3 regions of the Rhizobium sp. 62_C5_N11_2 genome follow, and region 3 is predicted to be linked to each of the others. Evidence: riboswitches for the same ligand, from Rfam matches in the RefSeq annotation. Region 3 holds a riboswitch; each other region holds the start of a gene.
What was found. A riboswitch is a leader RNA that binds a small molecule or an ion and turns the genes downstream of it on or off. The one in region 3 is predicted to bind FMN.

Region 1 (4,866 bases), 860 kb from region 3:
GCAGCCGGAAGAATTCTCGGTCAGCGACGACGCCCTGATGGCGATCAGCCAGCAGTACACCCGCGAAGCCGGCGTCCGCAACTTCGAACGCGAACTGATGAAACTCGCCCGCAAGGCGGTCACCGAGATCATCAAGGGCAAGACGAAGGCCGTTCATGTGACGGCTGCCAACATCTCCGACTACCTGGGCGTCCCGCGCTTCCGCCATGGCGAAGCCGAGGGCGAGGATCAGGTCGGCGTCGTGACCGGTCTTGCCTGGACGGAAGTCGGTGGTGAGCTGCTGACCATCGAAGGCGTGATGATGCCGGGCAAGGGCCGCATGACGGTCACCGGCAATCTGAAGGAAGTCATGAAGGAATCGATCTCGGCAGCGGCCTCCTATGTTCGCTCGCGCGCTGTCGATTTCGGCATCGAGCCGCCGCGCTTCGACAAGAGCGACATCCACGTGCACGTGCCGGAAGGCGCGACGCCGAAGGATGGCCCCTCGGCCGGCGTCGCCATGGCAACCGCGATCGTCTCGATCATGACCGGCATCCCAGTGGACAGGCATGTGGCCATGACCGGTGAAATCACCCTTCGCGGTCGTGTGCTGCCGATCGGTGGTCTCAAGGAAAAGCTGCTCGCAGCGCTTCGCGGCGGCATCAAGAAGGTGCTGATTCCGGAGGAAAACGCCAAGGACCTGGCGGAGATTCCTGACAACGTGAAGAACAACATGGAGATCATCCCGGTATCCCGCATGGGCGAGGTGATCAAGCATGCGCTGATCCGGCGACCGGAGCCGATCGAATGGGACGGCACGGTAGAAACGCCCGTCATCGCAACGGTCGAAGGCCTCGATGAGACGGGCGCAACCATAGCGCATTGAGTGGCCTTTGCCACATTTACGCCCAATTGGGGCAAAACACGCAAAAAGGCTGGCGGAAACGCCAGCCTTTTTTGTGAAAACGTCATGTAGACGCTTGCTTTTCCTTGATTTGCAGGGCTTTTGGGTTTTCGGCGGGCCTGATGAAACCTATTCTGCGCCTAGCTTACTTTTGAGTCGTTTCATACCATTTAGAAAGGGGTGGAAACATGAACAAGAATGAACTCGTGTCCGCAGTAGCCGAAAAGGCAGGACTGACGAAGTCTGACGCGGCTTCCGCTGTTGACGCGGTTTTCGACGTTGTCCAGGCTGAACTCAAGAACAAGGGCGACATCCGCCTCGCGGGTTTCGGCAGCTTCACCGTTTCTCATCGTGCCGCAACGAAGGGCCGTAATCCGTCGACGGGCGCTGAAGTCGACATTCCGGCTCGCAACGTGCCCAAATTCACGCCCGGCAAGGGCCTGAAGGACGCCGTCAACGGCTGATCTGATATTATCCGTCAGCCGGAAACGAGACCGGTTGTCCAGGATTTGAGAGGGGTTCGGCTTTGCCGGACCCCTTTTGCTTTAGGAGCACTCTTGCCGCCGCGCGGGCTTTGATCTACGACATTTCTGTTCTCAGGGCGGGGTGAAACTCCCCACCGGCGGTAAGAGTTTCGGCTCGAGCCCGCGAGCGCCTTCCCTCGTGTCCAAGCGGGGGAAGGGTCAGCAGATCCGGTGCGATTCCGGAGCCGACGGTTAAAGTCCGGATGGAAGAGAATGAGTGTCGGTCGTGCGAAGGGCAGGGGTCTGTCCTGTGTCGCTTGGTCGTGGCTCATGCGTCCTGATTTATGTTGGTCCCTGTTTTGGATGAAAGACATGAATCAGACTTCCCTTGCAGTCTCGCCGTCCCGCGCCGTTGTCGGTGCACTCTGGATGGTGCTTGCCGGCATTGCTTTTTCGCTTCTCAACGTCGTCACCCAATGGCTGACGATGAAGCTTGCCTTTCCCTCGGCGTCGGCAGCCTTCTGGCAATATGGCTTCGCCTTCCTGTTTTCGTTGCCGTTCCTTAAGAGGCTCGGCCTCGCGGCGATGCGCACGCACTATCCCTGGCGTCACCTCGCGCGCGTCGCGCTTGCCGCGCTCGGCGTCGAGGCCTGGGTCGCCGGCCTTGCCGCCGTGCCGATCTGGCAGGCGATCGCACTGGTGATGACCTCGCCCTTCTTCATCATTCTGGGTGCCCGGCTTTTCCTCGGTGAGCGCGTCGGCCCGGCCCGCTGGGCCGCGACGGCGGCGGGTTTCACCGGAGCGATGATCATCCTGCAGCCATGGTCGGACGGCTTTGGCTGGGCAGCACTCCTGCCTGTGCTCTCGGCGCTGCTGTGGGGCGCCTCGTCGTTGATCACCAAAAGCCTAACGGGCATTGAACGACCGGAGACGATCACCGTCTGGCTGCTCGTTCTGCTGACCCCGATAAACGGCGGGCTGGCGCTTGCGGCAGGTTTTGCAGTGCCGACGGGTGCAACACTTGCCCTGTTCCTGCTGGCGGGGCTGCTGACCGCCGCAGCGCAGTATTTCCTGACGCTTGCCTATGCCGCAGCCGATGCCGCCTACGTCCAGCCGTTCGACGATCTGAAGCTGCCGTTGAACGTGCTGGCCGGTTGGCTGTTCTTTGGCTATGCGCCGGCGGGTTACCTTTGGCTGGGAGCGGCTCTCATCCTGTCTGCCTCGCTCTTCATCATGCGAAACGAGATGCGCCAGGAGCGCAAACCAGCCTGACGTGGTCTGGCGCAAAATGTCGCCGCTGTCATGCCTCTGTCATGCCGCTCGCGCAGAAAACTCCTGTTTCGAATGTTCGACACATGGGGGATTTCATGACAATTTCATCGCGCAAGGCAGCGCTCGCTGCCGTGCTTCTCGCATCCGTTGCCTTTCCGGCCGCGGCCGAACCGGTTTTCAATCGCATCGCTTCCTTCCCGGTTGCGCAGAACCTGCCGGCTGACAAGGACAAGCTTTCGGTGAGCTCCGCCGAAATCATCACCGCGACCGACGACGACAACACGCTGATCTATAGCGACAGCCCGCTCGGCGCGATCGGCTTCATCGACATTACCGATGCCAAGGCTCCGAAGGCCGGCGGCGCGGTGATGATGGACGGCGAGCCGACATCGGTCACCTCGAGCGCCGGCAAGGCGCTCGTTGCCGTCAACACTTCCGAAAACAAGGCGAAGCCCTCGGGTCGTCTCGCCATCGTCGACGTGGCGACCAAGAAGATCGAAAACAGCTGCGATCTCGGCGGCCAGCCGGATTCGATCGCCCTCAACAAGGATAAGACACTCGGCACCATCGCGATCGAAAACGAGCGCGACGAAGACGTCAATGACGGCAAGATTCCGCAGATGCCGGCTGGCGACCTCGTCGTCTTCCAGGTCAGGAACGGCACCGTCGATTGCGGCACGATCAAGCACGTGGCGCTGACCGGGCTTGCCGGCGTCGCCCCGGAGGATCCGGAGCCGGAATTCGTCGCCTTCAACAGCCTGAACGAGATTGCTCTGACGCTGCAGGAAAACAATGAGATCGTCATCATCGACGCCAACACGGCTGAAGTGAAGACGCATTTCTCCGCCGGCAGCGTCGATCTCACCGGTATCGACACCAAGCGTGACGGCGCCCTGAAATTCTCGGGCGAAGCCAAAGGCGTGCTGCGCGAACCCGACGCCGTGAAGTGGCTGGACGACAACCGCCTCGTCGTCGCCAATGAAGGCGACTACCAGGGCGGCTCGCGCGGCTTCACCATCTTCGACAAGACGGGTAAGCTTCTCTACGAATCGGGCGCATCCTTCGAACGCGCCGTCGCCCATATCGGCCACTATCCGGAAAGCCGGTCAGGATCGAAGGGCGTCGAGCCGGAAGGCCTCGAAGCCGCCAAGTTCGGGGACGATCAGTATTTCTTCCTGCTCGCCGAGCGTGCTTCGGTCGTCGGCGTCTATAAGGATACCGGTGCCGATCCCGAACTCGTCCAGCTGCTGCCGTCCGGCATTTCGCCGGAAGGCGCGATCGCCATCCCTAAGCGCAATCTCCTCGTGACTGCCAACGAACTCGACCTCGGAAAGGATGGCGGCGCGCGCTCGCATGTGATGATCTACGAGCGCTCGGAAGGCGAAAAGGCCTATCCGCAGATCGTCTCCGCCGAGAAGGACGGCAATCCGATCGGCTTTGCAGCCCTTTCGGGTCTCGCCGCCGTTCCGGGCAAGCCGGGCATGCTCTACGCCGTCAGCGACAGCGTTCTGGGCTCGCAGCCGACGATCTACACGATCGATGCCAGCAAGAAGCCGGCCGTCATCACCGACGCCCTCGTCGTCAAGCGTGACGGCGCCCCGGCCCAGAAGCTCGACATCGAAGGCATCGCGGCTGCTGCCGACGGCTCCTTCTGGCTCGCCTCGGAAGGTTACAGCGAGCGTCTCGTTCCGCATGCCCTCTACAACGTCAATGCCAAGGGCGACATCAAGGCCGAGATTGCCCTGCCGAAGGAGCTCGTCGCCAACGAAATCCGCTACGGCTTTGAAGGCGTGACCATTGTCGGCACCGGCGACGATGCGACGCTCTGGATGGCGGTCCAGCGTGAGTGGAGCGATGACGAGAAGGGCTTCGTCAAGCTCGTCTCCTACAATCCGAAGAAGAAGGAATGGGGTGCTGTGCGCTATCCGCTCGACAAGACGGAAAGCGGCTGGGTCGGTCTGTCGGAAATCTCCGCCCAGGGCAACAGCGTCTACATCATCGAGCGTGACAACCTCGTCGGTGATGCCGCCAGGCTGAAGAAGCTCTACAAGGTCGCGATTTCAGACCTGAAGCCCGCCAAGCTCGGCGGCGAGCTGCCGGCCGTCAAGAAGACCGAGGCCCACGACTTCCTCGGTGAGCTGAAGACCGCGACCAACGGTTATGTGCTGGACAAGCTTGAAGGCTTCACCTTCGACGCATCGGGCAAGCCCTATGCGGTCACCGACAATGACGGCGTCAGCGACTCCT
Region 2 (4,866 bases), 400 kb from region 3:
AGCACCTCGCCCCCGAAGGCATGCACGGCGCCGGCGACGCGGTCGAACCAGGCATCCAGTGCGGTGATCATCACGTGAGGCTCGGTCACTTCGGAGAGCGCGGTGAAGTCGCGCAGATCGGCGCAGAGAAGGGCTGCGCGGATGGTCTCGCCGGTGCCGCGGGCAAGGGCGCCGGCCTGCACCCGGGCGGCGCTGCGGCGGCCGAGATAGGCTTCAAGCAGCGCGGCCTTCGCCTCCCGCGCCGCCAAGGCGGCGAGCGGCGCTCCAGCAAAACGCGCGACCTCGTGCAGCAGGCCAGCCTCAGCCGGGCCGAATGCACCGGCCCCCGCCCCATTGGCGATACCCGCCCAGCCGAGCACCGGTCTGTCAGATATCTGATTGTCCTGTACAGGCCCGATCCTATCCTCCCATACCGGTCCCAACCCGGCCAGCCACTCGCGCCCGGCCTCACTCTGCGGAGCCGCGGCGAAGGCCAACGCCTCGATGACAGCACCGGTCTCGGCCCGCCACAGCCAGGTGCGCCGCGCGATGATCGGATGCGGCACCGAAAGCGTCAGCGCGCCACCGGAAAGCGGCAGGCCATCGGCCAGCAGCCGGCGCCCGAGTTCGGCCAGAAACCGTTCGGGACCAGGCGAGGCGCCGGCCTCGTCAATCAGCCAGGCAAGGGGGGACGGCAGATCCATGGCTTAACATCGCACGCTCACCGGGGCGGCCGCAAGGACATCCCCGGAGTGACCGCTTGCGGTCATCCCCGGGTTCGAAAAAGGACGTCCGCTCCCTGTCGAAAGCCATTCGCCACGGTGGAAAACAAAAAATAAACACTTTAAACTTGCGCGACTTTGATTCCATTATAGGGCCGTTCGTCATCGTGTGATTGAGGGGTACGATGGGCACGATATTCTGGCCGAAAGATCCGCTGGATGGGAATGACATGACGCTGCTGACGTCGATCCTTCGGCGATGGTGCGAAAGGTATCAGGTCGAGCTGACGGCGGAGGAGAGCAGCCGCAAGGCGAAAGAACTCGTCGAATGGTTCGAATTCGGCGTCAAGGATCCCATCGAGCTCGAGGAATTGATCGACGACAAGCACTGGCTCGTCGGCAGGATCTGACCCTCTCGGGCAAATCGGGAGAACGCTGGCTGTCAGCGTCGGCGAAGCTGTTTCATTAGAAAAGGCCGGGCGAAAATCGCTCCGGCCTTCATCCATTACATCTAAGCGAGACCTTTAGTCGTCATCCCGCCAACGCCGGTCGCGATCCCAGCGCCTCTCATGGCGCCAGCGCGGGCCATCATCCCAATCCCGGTGACGCCGCTCCCAGCCCCAGCGGGGCGGACCACCGTAGAAAGCTACCGGCGGCGGGCGTCTCCAGTTTCGCCGGCATTCGCCCCAGCGCGTCAGATGCCAGCCGCGACCGCAGGCGTAGTCGACCTTTGTGACATTGCTCTGGACATTGATTGTCCCCATCGGCGTCGCCTCAGCTGTGCCGATCGAGAGGCCGCCAACGAGCAAGGCGGCCGCGATAGAAAGCGCTTTCATCGAGAACTCCATTTTCAATCCAGCCGTCCCCACTTTATGGCCGCTAAATTGAACTGGAGATGAACTGCGCGTTCATGTTTGGCGCTGGAGCATGATGCCGAAAAGTGTGAGCGGTTTTCGGACGACCTTATGCTCTAACTCTTTAATTTAGAACAGGATTCAGACTTTGGGCCGATCCAGCCTAAAATCATCCTGTTCTGGCAGCGCGCGATGTCGAAGGTGGAAACGCTGGGCTACGTCCTGCCGTAAAATGGGTCGGGACCTGGACTACGCCCGGCGGCGACTTCGGTCAGCCGCCCGAGGTAATGCGCCCAGCCTTCCGCATGGCCGGCGCATTGATCGGCGCTGGGCAGGCCGCTATGGGTGAGCCGCAACAGCGTTCCGCCCCCCTGCTCGATCAGATCGATCTCGACCAGGCTCGACCCCGGCGGCACCACCTCGCTGCCGTCCCAGCCGAAGCTGTAGGCAAGGCGATGAACCGGCACCACTTCACGAAACGAGCCGCGCGCAAAGCGGGCGCCGGTGACGTTGACGAGATAGAGTCCGCCGGGCTGCGGCTCGACCTGCGCTTCCGTTCCCATCCAGCGCAGGATCTTCTCCGGATCGGTCATCAGCGCAAACACCGCGGCCGGCGGCGCCGCGATATGCGCCTCGCGGTGAACGACGAAAAATTCTGGCATCACTCTCTCCCATGGTTGTCACGGCCCCGCCCAGGCGGAGACAGCGCGTCCTGTCTTGTCGTGGTATTTCTGACCTAGATGTCCTCACAGAGAGCATGTAGGCGCATGCCCCTCCTCCGCAAGAGGGATTGCCGGTCGCCATCGACGAACGAGCGAAATCGCCGCTTGGGGAGCTCTGATCCAGCTCCGGCCGCGAAAGCATTTCGACCTATTGCCAGCCCGCCGCCTTCCCCCTATTGTTCGTGCCGTTCTCAGGGCGGGGTGAAAGTCCCTACCGGCGGTATGCAATTTTGATTGCGAGCCCGCGAGCGCCTTCTCAGGAAGGGTCAGCAGATCAGGTGAGATGCCTGAGCCGACGGTCATAGTCCGGATGAAAGAGAACGTGCGTTCCTGCCGCCCTTGCGGCTGTCGGGGACGTTCGTGATCGCCTTGGGTGATGTGTCTGTTCGCCAAAGGAGATTACCGTGACACCCACCCGCTACGCCTTCGTCAAAGCCAGCTGGCACGCCGACATCGTCGACCGCGCCCTTGATGGCTTCTACCAGCTCGTTCCGCCCGAGCAGGTCGACGTGTTCGATGTTCCCGGCGCATTCGAGATGCCGCTGCTTTCCCGCGATCTTGCGGCAACCGGGCGTTACGGCGCCGTCATTGCCGCCGCCTTCGTCGTCGACGGCGGAATCTACCGCCACGAATTTGTCGCCCAGGCCGTCGTCGATGGGCTGATGCGCGCCGGCATGGATACGGGCGTGCCGGTGCTGTCGGTGTCGTTGACGCCGCACCAGTATCAGGAAACCGAGCATCACAAGCAGATCTACCGCGCGCACTTCGTCGAGAAAGGCCGTGAAGCGGCAAAGGCAGCTCTGACGATCGGCAAAACCCGCGCCGCTCTTGCCGCGTAGTCAGCGGTTCGACGAACAGAAGACGGCGGGAACAGTCCCGCCGCTTCGATACAACTCCGCTACACGGCCAAACCAGACAGAATAATTGATTCGACGGCCTCACCGCACTGTGGTCCACTGGCCACTGACATGTATCGCCATTCTTAACGCATCCAAAACCCCAAGGAGCTGAAGATGAGCAATGCAATGCGCAGTGAAACCCCCATTGAGACCCCGAGAACACAGCCCGTCGACACCAAGCTCGAGGTGGTCGTCATCCCCGTTTCCGACGTCGATCGCGCCAAACGCTTTTACGACGGCCTGGGCTGGCGGCTCGACGCCGACTTCGCCAATGATGCCGATTTCCGTGTAATCCAGTTTACCCCGCCCGGCTCCGGCTGCGCGATCATCTTCGGCAAGAACGTCACCGCCGCGGCCCCCGGTTCCGCCCAGGGGCTCTACCTGATCGTCTCCGACATCGAGGCCGCTCGCCGCGATCTCATCGCCCGCGGCATCGAGGTCAGCGAAGTGTTCCATGACGCTGCCGGCGTCTATGCCGGCAAGGACGAACCCTATCTGTTCGGCCGCCTGCGGATCGCCGGCCGCGATCCCGATCATCGCAGCTATCGCTCCTTCGCCTCATTCAAGGATCCCGACGGCAACGGCTGGCTGTTCCAGGAAGTCACCACGCGGCTGCCGGGGCGCATCGACGCCGACGAGACGAAATTCACGACGTCGACCGAGCTTGCGTCAGCACTCCGCCGTGCGGCAACTGCCCATGGTGAACACGAGAAGCGAAACGGCGGCAAGCACGACGAAGGCTGGCCGGACTGGTACGCCGAATACATGGTCAGCGAACAGGCCGGCAAGCAGCTTCCCTTGTAGGCAAAGGCGGCAACATCCTCTGAGAAGCAAGGGCATTTCGGTATGGCGCGCGCCATACCGAAATGTTTTATCGTGTCTATGCCTCGTCAGGTCGAGGATCGCGATCCGCCAGAAGCTGTCATTGAGATGCGGAAGAGATCTGCGACGTTATCCAATCGGAAAATGCGAGCATGGCTGCCGTTGGCGGCCTTGATTGAAGTCGAGTCAGCCAATAGCTGCCCAATGATATGGTCGTGGGAAAAGGTTGTAATATAGCCCCTGATGACAGATGCCTGGAAAACATCGACGGCGGCGCCAGAGCAATTCCCAATCCTTGCATGGCCGCCTCCATCATGGCGAGGGAAGAGTCAAAAACGATCCCTGCGTTGACCTGTGCCGCCGGCGGAACATCCGCGGCCTCGAACCAGGTACTCCACTCGTCGGCCCTATAGCTCCGCAAAAGCGTCGCTTCGGCGAGATCTGCGGGCGATCTTAAACGGTCTGCCAGTCTGGGGGTGCACAGAGGCGAAAGCGGAGCGTCGAACAGACGCAGTGCTTCTGTGCCGTGCCAGGAGCCGCTGCCGAAGCGAATGGCAAAATGCAGCCCCTCAGCGGCCATATCGACGCGATTATTGTTTGTCGAAATGCGCACGTCGATGAATGGATGCTGCTGTTGAAAATCCGGAAACCTTGGCAATAACCAGCCGACAGCAAAGGTTCCAACCACGCCCAAAAACAGCAATTCCCGAACTTGCCCGGCTTCAATCCTGTCCAGCGTGATTGCCATTTGATCGAAGGAATTGGTCAACGTTGGCAAAAGAGCTTCACCTTCCGCGGTGATTTTCAAACCCTTTGGGAGGCGCTGGAAAAGCGCAACGCCCAATCGCTTCTCCAGGCTTTTGACCTG
Region 3 (4,866 bases):
GAGGCGATGACGATCGCGGCGCCGACGAGCGTCCAGCTGTCAGGCACTTCGGCGAAGAAGAGGAAGCCGAGCAGGGAGGAGAAGATCAGGCTGGTATAGCGGAACGGCGCGACGAAGGAGATTTCGCCGGTACGCATGGCGAGAATGACCGACTGGTAACCGACGAGCACCAGTACCGAGGCGAGCACGAGATGCCCGAGCGAGGTGGCGCTGACCGGCTGCCAGCCGCCGAGCAGCGGGATGAGCAGTGCGCCGAAGAAGGAGGCCGACATGGCAGTGATGACGGTTATCATCAGCGAGGGAATTTCCGGGCTGATGCTCCGGGTGGCGAGATCGCGGCCGGCCGTCGTCAGCACCGCGGCGACGCAGAGCAGGGCGGCGGCGGTGAATCCTTCCGGGCCGGGGCGGATGATGATCATCACGCCGACGAGGCCGACGAGAATCGCCGACCAGCGCCGCCAGCCGACCGGCTCACCGAAGAACAGCGCTGCACCGAAGGTGACGACCAGCGGCAGCGACTGCAGGATCGCCGAGGCATTGGCGATCGGCATCAAGCCGAGCGCGGTGATATAGGTGACGGCGGAGAGCGTCTCACAGATGATCCTGAAGATAATCATCGGCTGCAGCATGACCCGCCAGGAGCGCAGCGCGCCCATTTTCCAGGCGATCAGATAGACCAGCAGGCTGGTGAAGAGGCCGCGCAGGAACATGATCTCGCCGGCGTTCATATGGGCGATCACCGATTTGGATAGGGCGTCGCTTGCGGAAAAGCCGGCCATCGCCATGCTCATATAGATGGCGCCCTGAGTATTGCGTGACCGCGGCATGAAGAGATTCCCGTTACCTGTGCGCCCCTTTTAGTCGCGAAGATGCATGAAGGGAATCGGATGAATGTCACACCAGGCATAAATCGATGATGCGGTGCACAATGGCACTGATGTCAATGCAGGCGTGTGGGCGGAAGTCCGACAAATGCCTGTTTTATAACGTGAATTCCGATATTTCCGACGCCGCGATCAAGGCGTCGATGAGGACGTCCGTCGCGTTGCCGGTTCGGCCATAGGCGTTTTTCTCGTCCTGCGCGGGAAACGGGTGGCTGCATCGCCTGATGTTTGAGCATCTCAGGTCTCGTAACAACCCAGGAGAGACCGATATGACACTTCTCAACGACAAGATCGCAATCATTACCGGCGCAAGTTCCGGCATCGGCCGCGCAGCGGCGAAACTCTTTGCACGGCAAGGCGCCAAGCTCGTAGTCACCGGCCGGCGGCAGGATGCGCTCGATGCCGTCATCGCGGAAATCGAGGCGGAGGGTGGTCAGGCCGTCGCCATATTAGGCGATGTCAAGGACGAGGCGCTGCAGGCAAGGCTCGTCGAGACGGCAGTTTCGCGTTTCGGCCGGCTCGACATCGCCTTCAATAATGCCGGCATCCTCGGTGAGATGGGGCCGGTCGCCGGGCTGTCGCTGGAGGGCTGGCGCGAGACGATCGAGACCAATCTCACCGCCGCCTTCCTCGGCGCCAAGCACCAGTCGGCGGCGATGGGAAAAGGCGGCGGATCGCTGATCTTCACCTCGACTTTCGTCGGCCACACCGTCGGCATGCCTGGCATGGCCGCCTATGCGGCGAGCAAGGCGGGGCTGATCGGCTTCGTGCAGGTGCTCGCCGCCGAATTCGGAACGCAGAAGATCCGTGTCAACGCACTGCTTCCCGGAGGCACCGACACGCCCGCCAGCATCACCAACGCGCCCGATGCCACGCCGGAGGTGCTCGCTTTCGTGGAGGGATTGCATGCGCTGAAACGCATGGCGCAACCCGAAGAGATCGCCAATGCGGCGCTTTTCCTCGCCTCCGACATGTCGAGCTTCGTGACCGGCACGGCGATGCTGGCGGATGGTGGGGTTTCGATCAGCCGGACATAGAGCGGGCAAGGGAAGGTGCCGTCAGTGTCATCACTGCGGCACGTTCTTAGTTGCGGCGGGCTATGCCGCCGCAACTAAGGCATCGATCAGGCGACTTCGCGTATGTCTCTTTCCGCCAGGCGGTCGAGGTAGGCGACCAGGTCCTCGATGGTGACGAGGGGGAGGTTGTGGCGTTCGGCGAAGAGCGTGAGTTCGGGCAGACGGGACATGGTTCCGTCGTCGTTGGCGACTTCGCAGATGACGCCGGCGGGGACCCTTCCGGCGAGGCGGGCGAGATCGACGGCGGCTTCGGTATGGCCGGGGCGGCCGAGCACGCCGCGGGGGTTGGCGCGGAGCGGAAAGATGTGGCCGGGGCGGGCGAATTCATCTGGCTTTGCGCGATCGTCGACGAGGGCGCGGACGGTGGCGGCGCGGTCGGCAGCCGAGATGCCCGTCGTCGTGCCCTTGAGATAATCGACGGAGACCGTAAAGGCGGTTTTGTGCGATTCCGTGTTGTTGGGCACCATCAGCGGAATATCGAGCGCATCGAGGCGCTCGCCTTCCATGGCAATGCAGACGAGGCCGCGGGCGTGGGTCATCATGAAGGCGATTGCCTCAGGAGTGACGGCGTCGGCCGCGACCACGATATCGCCTTCGTTTTCCCGGTTCTGGTCGTCGACGACGACGACCATCTGGCCGCTGGCAATGGCTGATATGGCATCTTCAATTGTTGCGATAGTCATGCTGTCTGGCCTTTCAAGGGTTATGTCAGCGGGCTGACATGGTCTGCTCGGCTCAATCCGTGAGCGAGCCTTCTGCCCTTGGGCGAACAAACGTCAGCCGACTCCGGGATGGAGTGCGACTGCCCGTGTTGTCCTCTTCCATCCGGACTATACCGTCGGCTCCGGCATCTCACCGGATCTGCTGACCTTCCAGCAATTCAAAGTGCTACAGCGTCGTTTGCGCGTCTGAAAGACGCGCGGCGCTGTGGTGCCGGAAGCGCTCGCGGGCTCCAGGATCACTCCTGATACCGCCGGTGGGGAATTACACCCCGCCCTGAGAACATTTCAAAGATAGGATCAAAGACAGGCGGATGGCAAGGTCAGTCGACCGGGCAAAAATGCAAAGCTGCCCTAACGCCGATGGACACACTGTTCACATGGAGGCGACGACCGGCTCGCCTTCAGTGCTTGGTTGGTGGTTTGGTCCTTCCATGCATGTCGTTGTCCCAAACCACTGCGCACTTTTAGGCGACATGCATCAGGACATGATCAGGCCGCCGTCGACATTGATCGTCTGGCCGGTGATATAGGCGGCGTCATCGCTGGCGAGGAAGGTGACCAGGCCGGCGACATCCTCTCCGGAGCCGGCCCGTTTCATCGGGATGCCCTCGACCCATTCCTTCATCAGTTCGCCGGGGGCGTAGTTGCCGAGCAGCTTGCCCCAGGCCTGGTCGTTATAGGCCCACATGTCGGTCTCGATGATGCCTGGGCAGAAGGCGTTGACGGTGATCTTCTCGGTCGCGACTTCTTTGGCCAGGCTCTGGGTGATGCCGACGACGCCCATTTTCGAGGCGGCATAATGCGGCGTGTAGATGAAGCCGTCGCGGGCCTGGCCGGAGGCGGTGTTGATGATGCGGCCGCCGCGCTTGTGCTTGCGCATTCTTGATATCGCCTCCTGGGCGCAGAGGAAGACGCCCTTGGTGTTGACGGCCATCACCTTGTCCCACTCGTTTTCGGTCAGGTCCTCGACCCGGGCGATGGTAATGACGCCGGCATTCTGGATCGAGACGTCGACCGAGCCGAATTCCTTCTCGGCGGCATCGTAGAGGGCCTTGACGCTTGCCTTGTCGGTAACGTCGCCGATGAAGGAGATCGCCTTGCCGCCTTCGGCCCGGATCTGTTCGGCAACGCCGTGGACCAGCTCCTCGTTGGCCGAAACGACGAGATTGGCGCCTTCGCGCGCAAAGCGTCTGGCGATGGCAGCGCCGATGCCGCGGCTGCCTCCCGTGATCACGACCGTCTTATCTTCGAAGCGTTTCATGCTCTTTCCTTCCCGGTAAACAGCAAATCTGGGCGTGACCTGCCCTGCGATGATTATTGGAGCTCGGCGAATTCAGGCAGTCTTGGGCGCCGTCCGTTCGACAGCCCGTTCGATCGGCGTGAAGGGCGGGCAGACGACGATATCGCACGCCGTCTTGCCCGTTATTCCCTTCAGCGCCTCGATCTCAGCTAGGGAGGAAGCGAGACCGTTCATTATCCAGTTGCCGGCAATGAGCTTTCGCCTCGCCATCACCAGCAGCAGAAACCGCCGTCGACGAGAAGATCGACGCCGGTCACGAAGCTTGCCGCATTCGACAGCAAGAACACTGCCGGGCCTACCATCTCGTCCACCGCTGCCATTCGCTGCATTGGCGTTTGCTCTTCGAAGAGCTTGGTCTGATGAACCATCTCCGGACGGGTGTTCATGGGCGTTGCCGTGTATCCGGGGGAGATGGTGTTGACGCGAATGCCGCGGTCGACCCATTCCATCGCCATAGACTTCGACATATGGATCACGCCCGCCTTGGAGGCGTTATAGTGCGCTTGGCTCAGCCCTCGGTTTACGATCACACCCGACATGGAAGCGATGTTGACGATGGAGCCGCGTCCATTCTTCAGCATGGCGCGAGCCTCGGCCTGGCAGGAAAGAAAGACGCCTTTCAGGTTGATATCCATCAACGTCTGATATTGGTCCTCCTCCATCTCTTCCGCCGCGTTCGCGTTAGCGATGCCCGCCGCGTTGACTGCAAGTGTCAATGCGCCGAGATCTGCCTCGGTCCGTGCTATTGCCTCTCCAAGGGAAGACTTGCTCGTGACATCCGCCGCGATCTGGATCGAACGGCGGCCAGCGGCGCGAATATGTTCAGCCGTCCTGGCCAGCCCGTCGTCGGTTCGACGGTCGAGCAACGCCACGTCGGCGCCGCA

Region 1: linked by a shared signal. The riboswitch ahead of ribN (riboflavin transporter RibN) and the one ahead of ribB (3,4-dihydroxy-2-butanone-4-phosphate synthase) in region 3 are both predicted to bind FMN.
Region 2: linked by a shared signal. The riboswitch ahead of AB8B31_RS13570 (6,7-dimethyl-8-ribityllumazine synthase) and the one ahead of ribB (3,4-dihydroxy-2-butanone-4-phosphate synthase) in region 3 are both predicted to bind FMN.

The regions. Positions count from the first base shown of each region.
Region 1 is NZ_JBPWPW010000001.1:1,417,523-1,422,388, forward strand. It holds gene lon (endopeptidase La) at 1-865, shown strand, start outside; gene hupB (DNA-binding protein HupB) at 1,072-1,347, shown strand; FMN riboswitch at 1,472-1,626, shown strand; gene ribN (riboflavin transporter RibN) at 1,711-2,619, shown strand; gene AB8B31_RS07190 (esterase-like activity of phytase family protein) at 2,703-4,866, shown strand, end outside.
Region 2 is NZ_JBPWPW010000001.1:2,685,579-2,690,444, forward strand. It holds gene AB8B31_RS13550 (adenylate/guanylate cyclase domain-containing protein) at 1-683, opposite strand, end outside; gene AB8B31_RS13555 (hypothetical protein) at 887-1,111, shown strand; gene AB8B31_RS13560 (GCG_CRPN prefix-to-repeats domain-containing protein) at 1,226-1,537, opposite strand; gene AB8B31_RS13565 (SRPBCC family protein) at 1,771-2,217, opposite strand; FMN riboswitch at 2,461-2,603, shown strand; gene AB8B31_RS13570 (6,7-dimethyl-8-ribityllumazine synthase) at 2,682-3,116, shown strand; gene AB8B31_RS13575 (VOC family protein) at 3,291-3,980, shown strand; gene AB8B31_RS13580 (LysR family transcriptional regulator) at 4,099-4,866, opposite strand, start outside.
Region 3 is NZ_JBPWPW010000001.1:2,282,489-2,287,354, reverse strand. It holds gene AB8B31_RS11510 (DMT family transporter) at 1-827, opposite strand, end outside; gene AB8B31_RS11505 (SDR family oxidoreductase) at 1,154-1,921, shown strand; gene ribB (3,4-dihydroxy-2-butanone-4-phosphate synthase) at 2,008-2,643, opposite strand; FMN riboswitch at 2,770-2,968, opposite strand; gene AB8B31_RS11495 (glucose 1-dehydrogenase) at 3,161-3,943, opposite strand; gene AB8B31_RS11490 (hypothetical protein) at 4,016-4,156, opposite strand; gene AB8B31_RS11485 (SDR family oxidoreductase) at 4,192-4,866, opposite strand, start outside.